DNA from 3 places in the Paenibacillus dendritiformis genome. Region 1 is predicted to be linked to each of the others. Evidence: riboswitches for the same ligand, from Rfam matches in the RefSeq annotation. Region 1 holds a riboswitch; each other region holds the start of a gene.

Evidence for each region. A riboswitch is a leader RNA that binds a small molecule or an ion and turns the genes downstream of it on or off. The one in region 1 is predicted to bind cyclic di-AMP.
Region 2: it holds a riboswitch for cyclic di-AMP, as region 1 does, so the genes downstream of both, L6439_RS12705 (hypothetical protein) here and L6439_RS28135 (resuscitation-promoting factor) in region 1, are expected to answer to the same signal.
Region 3: it holds a riboswitch for cyclic di-AMP, as region 1 does, so the genes downstream of both, L6439_RS10860 (CAP domain-containing protein) here and L6439_RS28135 (resuscitation-promoting factor) in region 1, are expected to answer to the same signal.

The regions. Positions count from the first base shown of each region.
Region 1 is NZ_AP025344.1:6,334,581-6,337,853, forward strand. Features, by position in the region: gene L6439_RS28125 (HD domain-containing protein) at 1-442, shown strand, start outside; gene L6439_RS28130 (TatD family hydrolase) at 551-1,318, shown strand; cyclic di-AMP (ydaO/yuaA leader) riboswitch at 1,514-1,718, shown strand; gene L6439_RS28135 (resuscitation-promoting factor) at 1,999-3,111, shown strand; gene rnmV (ribonuclease M5) at 3,230-3,273, shown strand, end outside.
Region 2 is NZ_AP025344.1:2,903,287-2,906,559, reverse strand. Features, by position in the region: gene kdpA (potassium-transporting ATPase subunit KdpA) at 1-1,031, opposite strand, end outside; gene kdpF (K(+)-transporting ATPase subunit F) at 1,065-1,142, opposite strand; gene L6439_RS12705 (hypothetical protein) at 1,259-1,675, opposite strand; cyclic di-AMP (ydaO/yuaA leader) riboswitch at 1,793-1,974, opposite strand; cyclic di-AMP (ydaO/yuaA leader) riboswitch at 2,084-2,272, opposite strand; gene L6439_RS12695 (barstar family protein) at 2,620-2,895, opposite strand; gene L6439_RS12690 (ribonuclease domain-containing protein) at 2,912-3,273, opposite strand, start outside.
Region 3 is NZ_AP025344.1:2,483,159-2,486,431, reverse strand. Features, by position in the region: gene L6439_RS10865 (BsuPI-related putative proteinase inhibitor) at 198-1,076, opposite strand; gene L6439_RS10860 (CAP domain-containing protein) at 1,271-2,023, opposite strand; cyclic di-AMP (ydaO/yuaA leader) riboswitch at 2,029-2,160, opposite strand; gene L6439_RS10855 (hypothetical protein) at 2,452-2,727, shown strand; gene L6439_RS10850 (histidine phosphatase family protein) at 2,760-3,273, opposite strand, start outside.

The sequences.
Region 1 (3,273 bases):
AGCTCTGGTGCAGACGACGTTCATGCAATGGCGCCTGGAGAAGGACGAGCGGTTGGCCGACTTGTGCGAGCGGTTCATGGAGCGTAAACTATACAAATATATTGAAACGGACCAATTGGATAAAGCGACGGAGCGCCGCCTGTCCCAAGTCTGGGCGGAAGCGGGACTCGATCCGGAGTATGACTTGATGTTCGACTCCCCATCGGACAATCCGTACGATGTGTACCGGGTAGGGGATGAACCGACGCAGCAGCATATTTTGCTGCTCGATCCGTATGGCCGCGTCATGGAGCTGTCGAAGAAATCGGATATCGTCCGCTCGATTAGCGGCATCCGGAGAGGGAAGCATTATATTTACTTTCCGAAGGACAAGCTGGAAGCCGTTCAGCATGCGCTGCCGGCCGATGTGAGGCAGCTGTTCCTGTCGGGGGAGACCGGATAACAACCGCTTTTCCCTTCATCTAAGAGGGCGGGGAGCGAACCCGAACGGCAGCAAGCCGGATATTCATTCGGGAAGACAAGCATACATCATTATGAAGGAGTGACTTCAATGCTATTTGATACGCACACCCATTTAGATAATGAAGCCTTTGACGCCGACCGGGAGGAGATCATCGCCCGAGCCTATGAGCAGGGAGTCACGAAAATGGTAAACGTCGGGTTCAACCGGGAGACGATTCCGACGACGATGGCCTTGGCGGAGAAATACGAGTTTATATACGCGGCTGTGGGCTGGCATCCCACCGATGCCATCACGATGAAGCCCGAGGACATGCAGTGGATTGCCGATCTGACACAGCATGAGAAGGTAGTTGCCATCGGGGAGATCGGGCTTGACTACCATTGGGACACTTCCCCCAAGGATGTGCAGCAGCGCGTGTTCCGGGAACAAATCGGGCTTGCCCGCGAGTTGAAGCTGCCGATTATAATTCATAACCGCGAGGCACATGAGGATGTCGTCCGGATTTTGCGCGAGGAGAAGGCCAGCGAGGTCGGCGGCATCATGCACTCGTTCTCCGGAAGCTGGGAGACGGCTAAAATGTGCCTTGACATGGGGTTTTATATCTCATTTGGAGGGCCGATTACGTTCAAGAATGCCAAGCAGCCGAAGGAAGTGCTTGTCCGTATCCCGAATGACCGCCTGCTGGTCGAGACGGACTCCCCATATTTAACGCCGCATCCATTTCGAGGAAAGCGGAATGAGTCCGCATATGTTCGTCTCGTTGCTGAAGCGGCGGCTGAATTGAAAGGAATGGAATTTGAAGAAATTTGCAGAATGACGACTGAAAATGCTTTGACATGTTTTGACATACAATGAAAAGCGATGAAAAACCGATGAAATAAAGATGTAGGCCACCAAATAAGTGGATTCCATTATGAAAATGCGAAATTGTTACTTTTTTTTAACCCTTTTTCGCTTAAAACGGAATTGATACTGTCTTTACAAGGTGATTACAAACACGATATGATTTCTCACAGATGTTCGAAACGAAAACTTGAATATTGTTCCAACCAACCAGTATCGCTTAATCTCCTTGAGTGGAGAGCGGGGGAACCAAATGGCGTGTTGGCCGGCATCTATAGCCTGGCTGAACGCGTGGATTGATTCCTTGGGGTGAATTCGGTGCAGCCGAGCCATGAGCCGGTTCGCAGCGACAGGGCGACTCTCGCAGCCCGAACCCGACAGCTAACCTCGTCAGCGTACGGAGAGAGGGGTCCTCGTGCGTCCTTGACTGATGACGTTTGGGTTTCAATGAGAAGCCATGAAAGAGTCGCCTCTTGCACTAGGCTTCTTTTGTTTTTTCTTGAAATCTTCTTTTTTTGAATAAAGAAAAGAAAGACGTCATAGGTGTAAGAAACAGGAGGTGAGGAACAACCGTTACTGGTGTTGGTGCGGAGGAACCGCAAGGTTGCTTCGTAAACATTCTTCAAATAGTCGCGTCAGCCAGAAATCATGCGTAACACTCGACGGCGGGACTATGTAAGGAGGACCGAGAAGTGGGACAGCTCGTTCAAGACGAAACCCATGAACCCCGATCATCCAGCATGTCGCTCGCAATGCGATGGAAGCATGAAAATGTTCGTATCGTCTCTGTCATCATCGTTATGGCGGTTGTAATTACCTTGATAGCCGTATTATTTCAGTACAGCGCGTCCAAGAAGACCCTGTCCGTCTATGTGGATGGACGGGAAGAAGCTTTGGTAACCCGGGAATCGATGCTGCGCGATGTTTTGGATGAGCACGCGATAGCCGTTGGGGCCCATGATGTGGTATCGAAGCCGTTGGATTCGGAAATCGCCGATGGTGATCGGGTCATCATCGAGCGCGCCAAGCCGGTCAATATCGTGATGGCCGGCAAGAAAGCGACGCACTACACCACAAAGAAATCAGTGAATGAAGCATTGATCGCATTGAATATACCCGTCAAAGCGGAGGATAAGGTCATCCCTAAGAAAGAGACCGCCGTATCGGAAAATATGGACATCCGGATTATCGATGTCCGCAAAAATGTCGAGGAGCGAAAAGTAAAGGTTCCGTTCCGGACAGTAAAGAAAGCCGATCCGAGCTTGGCGAAGGGCAAGACGAAGACGGTGCAAAAAGGCCAGGAAGGCCTGGTGATCCAGAAGATCGAGAAGGTATACGAGGACGGCAAGCTCGTGTATTCCAAAATGGTGGACAAAAAGGTAAAGACGAAACAAGTGAACCAAATCGTTGCTTACGGCACCAAAAAAGAGCCGGAAGTCGCCGTACTGTCCGCCAGCGGGGGGAACCTGTCGAACGGAAGCCTTGATTTCAACTATAAAAAAGTGCTCAAAAACGTAGAGCTGACCGCCTATACCGAACAGGAGGGCTCTGCAGGCTCGAAGACGGCATCCGGGGCCATCGTCTCCGAAGGCCGCACCATCGCCGTCGATCCGGATGTCATACCGCTCGGCTGGTGGGTGTACATTGAAGGCATCGGATTCCGCCGCGCCGAAGATACCGGCGGCGCAGTCAAGGGGAACATCATTGATGTCTACTTCGACAGCAGCAGCACCGTCCGCAAATTCGGCCGCAAGCACGGATACACGGTGTACGTTATCGGTCCGGTGAAGCCGGAATTGAATTAGGGCGGCGTTATAACATATAGTAAGATACAACGTTTTATGTCATTCTAAGAAGAGGGAATTCCCTCTTCTTTTGTGTTTTTACATAGAGGCGCAGCGGGAACGGAGAGGAGCAGCAGTTGTGATTCGAGAAGTGATTGTAGTGGAAGGGAAAGATGATACCGT
Region 2 (3,273 bases), 3.1 Mb from region 1:
CCGGTCGTCGCGGCGGTTGTCACCGTCGTGAACAGCGCGGACTGGGCGATGCCGAAGCGCACCTCCTTGCCTTCCATATTGCCTTGGGACGCATCCACCCCGAGCGCGCTCCATGCGGGATTGCCCGCGCTCTCGGCATAGCAGGCCAGGCTGAGGAATAGCAGGAACAGAATCGACATCGCGCTGAAAATAACCCATCCCTGCTTCCGGTTCGACGCGAAGCGGCCGAATGTATACGTAAGCGCGGCGGGAATGCACCACATCATCAAGATTTCGAGCACATTCGTGAGCGGAGACGGATTCTCGAACGGATGCGACGAGTTGACGCCGAAGAAGCCGCCGCCGTTCGTCCCGAGATGCTTAATGGACACGAGCGATGCGACCGGGCCCGCAGCGATATGCTGCGTTCCGCCCTCCAGCGTCGCCGCTTCCGCCGCCGGAGTCAGCGTCTGCGGCACCTTGAGCGCCCCCAGCACCAACGCCATCACGATGGCGAGCGGCAGGAGAAGACGCACGTGCGCCTTGACGAAGTCGGTGAAAAAGTTGCCGATGGCCCGGCCCGTCAAGCCGCGCATGAACGCGATCGCCACCGTCAAGCCCGTCGCGGCGGAAGTGAACATCATCATCGTAATGACCGCCATTTGCGAGAAATACGATAATCCCGTCTCGCCGCTGTAATGCTGCAGATTCGTGTTGGTCATGAAGCTGATGACCGTATTGAACGCCAGCGTGTGCTCCATCCGCTCCGTTCCGTTTGGATTCAGCGGCAGCAGATGCTGGACCCGTAAGATGACGTAGCTAACCGCGACGAGCATCAGATTCGTGGCAAGCAGGCTGAACATATATTTTTTCCAGCTCATATCCGGACGGCGGGCAAGCCCGCCCAATCTGTAGATTGCGTTCTCCACCGGTCCGAACAGCCGGTCCGTGCGATTGGGCTCATTGGAGAACACAGCGTATATATAAGTGCCGAGCGGCTTCACCAGCAATAACAGCGCGAGGAGCACGACGGCGATTTGCAGCCAGTCCATAGAGCTTGCCTCCCTTAATTTCCTTCTATTGCTTCAAAATTTCTCCGGATGAACCAGAGCATAGCCTAAATATAAGAAGAGAAAAACAGTAACAATCCCGATGACAATCATCCGCGCTCTCCTCCTTCATCCACGACCCGCCCGCACCAGGCCAAGAAGCCATAGAACAGGGCGAATGCCGCAGCAATGAGCACGGCCATAACGAGATCAGACATGCGGATACCTCCTTACGAATAAGCGGCCGGTTCGTCCGTTACCAGGAACGAATAATTCCGGCTCGAGGTGTAAATGACATAGTTCGCGCCCAGCCCGCGGTAGATAAGCCGCGGATTTTGATTTGCCGTGATGACATAAATCGGCTTCGACGTCCAGCTCCGGCAGATTTGCAGGTAACGGCAGCACAGATTCAAGCTTCGTTCGAATAAAAAGATTTTGCCGACGGCCAGCTGCGGGATGACCCATGTTTTCTCATCGGACGTATGGAGCAGAATCAGATGGCGAGCGCCAAGAGCGCGCATCCGCTTAAGCTCACTACGGTTGTTCGCCAGGGCGGCGAAGGGAATGTCCTTCTCCAGCAGCAGCTTGACGAACGCTTCGCCTGCGGCATTGGGCGCAGACACCAGTACGACTTCCTGTTGATCCATTTCTTCTCTCCTCCGATTCTTCGTCCGGAGACAGCAACAAAAAGAAGCCGGCAACAAGAGGAACTCTTCTCGCGGCTTCCAGGCACAGCAAATATAACCGTGTCTTTCACGACGTTCGTTGCCTCTCTCGGTACGCTTACGAGGTTAGCTGTCGGATTCGGGCGAGAGAGTCGCCCTACCTCGGGACATGGCGCATCATCCGCGCCTTCGCATGCCCCGGGATTCACCCCATGAATGTCCGCAGACATCCGGTTGGTTCCCCCGCTCCCTGCCATGCAGGGATTCAGCGATACAGACAATCATGTGCAATTGGCATGAAAAAAGACCGCAGAGGAACCCCCTGCGGCCGCAATGGTCACAAGTTCATCATCCTCCCCCTCATGAGCGCAGCAGCCGCAGGTGGCGGAATGCCGCACTCAACAACGCTTACGAGGTTAGCTGTCGGATTCGGGCGGTGAGAGTCGCCCTACCTGAGTGATGCGGCCCTAGGCGCCGCGCTCAGGATTCACCCCATGTGCCGCTGATCGGCTCTCACACCGATCAGGCCGCACCGTTGGTTCCCCCGCTTTCCTTGCGGAAACTCAGCGATTGTAAAATGAAAATATTTGAAATTCATGAATCGTATATTACGCTTGCCTCCACGCTTTGTAAAGGAAGCGGAAAGGCAGAAAAACTCCTTTTTGGCAAGATTAAAAGAAACGGCGGCGCTTACAAACGGCCCTTTCTTGGCCTGCCTCGCTGCAGCTCGTGTTTTCGCGGTTATCCTACTTCGGCGGGAGAGCGTCCTCTCTTCGCGGGAACATCGGGCTTCATTGGACCGCTCCCGGCTCCCGAAATGCACAAAAAAACCGTCTCCTCACAAATGGTTGCGGCGATGCCTCCATCTGGTCCAGAAACGGTTTCTTTATCTGTTTGGACGGCCCACGGCCCTTCCGTCCGTCTATTCAAGCTGTGACGACAAACGAAAATCCTTCGATGTCCTCGGCCGCCTCCTCGAACAACTCCAGCAGCTTGCGGCCGTACTCGCCCAATCTTTGCTCGCTTGCCTCATAATCGAGCCAGGTGACCGTTAGCGGCAGCTCGACATACCCGGTCAGACAATCCCAGAGCGCATCCAGGTTGCGGCCGTAATGCTCCGGCAATTCCAGCGCTTCCTGCAGGAACGCATGGAGCTGTTCCTTGCTCTCGATGGAGCTCCCCTCCAAGACGACATTGCGCACGGAGCGTCCCCCTTTCTCATTCTATCGGTTCGAACGTCTCATAGTGGTCTTCGGTCTTATAGATCAGTCCGTCGTTGGAAAACACAATTCTGTCCTTTCCACGATGGCCCTTCGTATAGTTGATATCCGCTTCATACCAGATTCTGCCCTTTTTCTTGGGCAGCTTCCCTTCCCGGTTGCGAAATATGTCGCCGCCGATGCTTTTGCCTGGAGCTGCCTCGTGCAGATTGCCTTGGCGGGCATCCCAGCCCAACCTCCTCGCTTCCTCCTTGGTGATGAAGTTATCCGGCAATTGCTTGTGCGCCTTGATATAGCTCGCAACCTCTTCGAAGCCGGTCAGCTCCTGCTTGCCCGAATCCGGAATGGCGGACGGCTTGC
Region 3 (3,273 bases), 2.7 Mb from region 1:
CCCTCCTTCCTCCTATCCTATCCATATGGACAGTTCTCCATCATATGCCTTGTCTGCACAAGGTTTTATTTTATCTGATCTTATTGTAAAAGCAAGTCCCGAAGGCGGCAATATGCTTCCAACCGTTCCGCTTAGACAACGCCAAAAAGCCTTCATGCCGGATGTCCGGACAGAAGGCTCAGGCCGCGTGCTCGCGGTTAGAATTGGATCTCCTGCTTCAAGTACGCCTTAGGCTCGGTGACGAGCCAGAACTCTACCGTATAGGTCTGGCCCTCCTGAAGATTCACAGCCTCGCTGTAGGTCAGCGATTTCCCGGGGAGCAGCGTCTCTTCTCCCAATACGGTTAAATAAACTTTGTCCTTGGAGGCGAGATATACCACTCTGCCCGCGGCGTCAGTCACCTTGAAGTCATACCGCTGCGAGGAGCTGAACTCAAGAAGGAGCTCTTCATGCGACGGGTTGGTGACGGTGAACGTCAGCAGCGCCTGACCCTGCTTGCTGCGTCCGACTTCCAGCTTCGACACCAGCGGCGAGATCCGGACGGCCTCCCGGAACTCATCCGCCAGCTTCTTAGCCGTTAGCCCGGAGATTGGCTTACGGAAGTCAAGATCGTCTTTGACGATCGACAAGGCTACAGCCGCGTGAATATAGCGGGACGCCCACGCCGAGCACTTGTAAGAAGATGACTTCGCCTGATCGAATGCCGGCGCGGCAATCTCGTCAAGCTGGTACCCCCGTACAAGCGCAGCGATCATCTCCTGATAGGTTACGGTTCGATCGGGCCGGAAATGTTCGGCATCCGTTCCCTTCATCAGTCCCGCTTCGATGACGGCGGGAATGGCCCCCCGGGCCGTGGCCCAGTGATCGGCCGCATCCGCGAATGCCGTGCTCGTCTTCTTCGTATCCAGTCCGAAGAGCTCGGCCAGCAGGACCGCCAGATCAGCCCGGCTCAGATCGTTCATTTCTATGGCATTGCTGCCGGGCTCTATGGCCCGCGGTTCCGCCTGGGTTCCGGCCGGAAGCGCCATCATGCCCGCAATAACCAATCCGCAGGCAAGTCTGTTAATCTGCTTCATCTCCATCTTCTCCCTTCGCGAATGTCGGAATGAATGCATGAATGCATCTTCCTATATTTTACCTGACGATCTTCAAGCGCGGGATGTTGCAGGATCAGGAATAGGATTCCCCTTCGGAGTCGGCGGCAACCGGGTACGCAGCAAAACAGCGGCACCTTCTCCAGATGCCGCTGCCATGATGTCCTATTTACTTGTTAGCCGGTAAACTCTTGAACCCATTCACCGTTGTAGTACGCGACGCCAATCGATGTGTAGTTCGGATTCATAATGTTTTGGCGATGCCCTTCGCTGTTCATCCAAGCGTTCATGACCTCTTCCGGCGTACGCTGTCCTTTGGCGATGTTCTCGCCGGCCGTGCGGTATTGGACGCCCTGCGACTTCATCAGATCGAACGGCGAACCAAGCGTCGGCGATTGATGGTCAAAATAATTGTTGTTATACATATCTTGCGCCTTGATCATCGCTACCTTGGTCAGCTTCTCATCCGATTGAAGCGGGTTCAAGCCGGCTTTGGCCCGTTCCTTGTTGACCAAATCCACCACTTGGCTCGCGAAATCCGACTTGTCCGCTGCCGTGCCATTCTCCGTGCTTGGCACAGGCTGGGCCGGCTTCGTTGGAGCAGGCGTTGGCTTGGACTCCGGCTTGTTGGCGGAATTGCCTGGATTTTGAACCGTCGGCTGCTTGACAACTGGCTGCTTGCTGCCGTTATGGCCTTGATTATTCCATTCCTTGACCAGGTTGTCCAACCAAGCTTGCCAGTCGCTGGATTTTGCCGGATCCGGGATGACGGCTTTCACATTGACGCCGTTTACTTTTACCATATAACAATTCGGGCTTTGCGCTTTCACCGCGTCGGCCTGCGGAGCCGCGAAGGCGGATCCCGCCGCCAGAACCGGCGCTAGCGCGATGGCGCTGGTCACTGCTACTTTTTTGAGCGTATTCTTCATTCGTTCATCTCTCCCTTTGCAGCCTACGAGGTTAGCTGTCGGGTTCGGGTCAAAGAGGTCACCCCTGACGCAAGTCTGCGCCTTCACCCCAAAAGTTGGTTCCCCCGCGCTCTTCCGAGCTTCGGCTTGATTCGAATTCGTACACATCGTAACACGAAATAGTAGGAGAGATCATGCTATAATATATGGCACTAAATTAAGATTTTGTTACCTATTGTAACCTTTTTGACACCTTGAACAAGGTTGGAATCCGCCGCCTTGGCTAAGCCCTTGACGTGTTACAACCCCCGCTGCTCCGCAATTATCTGTGTTCTCCCCCCTCTCATTGTTATCAAAAAATCATTCCTGCCTCATCCCCTTATTCCAAGTATCGCCAAAATATATTATAGTAGATTTCAAATCTGTCAAAATTTCGGATAGAGGTGCCTATGATTATTCGCATTGCTTTGGGACTGCTCCTCACCGCCATTGCAGGAGTGTATGCCCTCATAGAAGATGACCTGTACCAATGGTTCAACATTACCGGTTGGATTGGTCTCGGACTGTGCGGATTCGCCGGCCTGATGTCCGACGGGCTTAGCCAACCGGAGTACAACAGAGAGCGCAGCGCCAGTCAAGGCATAGGCTTCGTCGCTACGCTATGGCTGCTTGGCGCGCCGAGCCTGCTCACTTCGCTGCTGCTGTACATCCTCGTCTACCGCTAAGGTTGCCTGATCGAATGGATGCCAATCCCCGGCTACCAAGCTTTCGCTTCATGGCCATCCTGGTAATGGGACGTGTCTCCGTGCAATAAAATGCGGGGGTTCCCATCAATGAACTCCAGCTTGCACAGACATGCCGGATGAATGTAGGGGAGTTCCCACAGCAGATGCAGAGGGCGCGGCTCCGCGTGAGCCATCAGCAGCTTGACCACGACCGTATGGGTCACCATCAGGACGGATTGGCCAGGATGGTCGCGCACGATGCCTAAGAGCCGCGCCAGAGCCCGCTCTTGAACCTCATGGAAGGTCTCGCCGCCTTCAACCTGGAATCGGGCCGGGTTGTTCCAAAATAATTCGAATTGCTCCGGATCCCGCTCCTTCACCGCCGCCTGCGTCTGTCCTTCCCAGGCGCCAAGGTGAATCTCCTTCAGATCCTCGCAGGCCTGAATCGGCACATCCCGTTCCATCCGAATCAGCTCTGCGGTCCGGTACGCCCTTCCGCTGGAACTGGCATATATCGCATCAAGAGGCTCATGCCGTAGCGCCTCG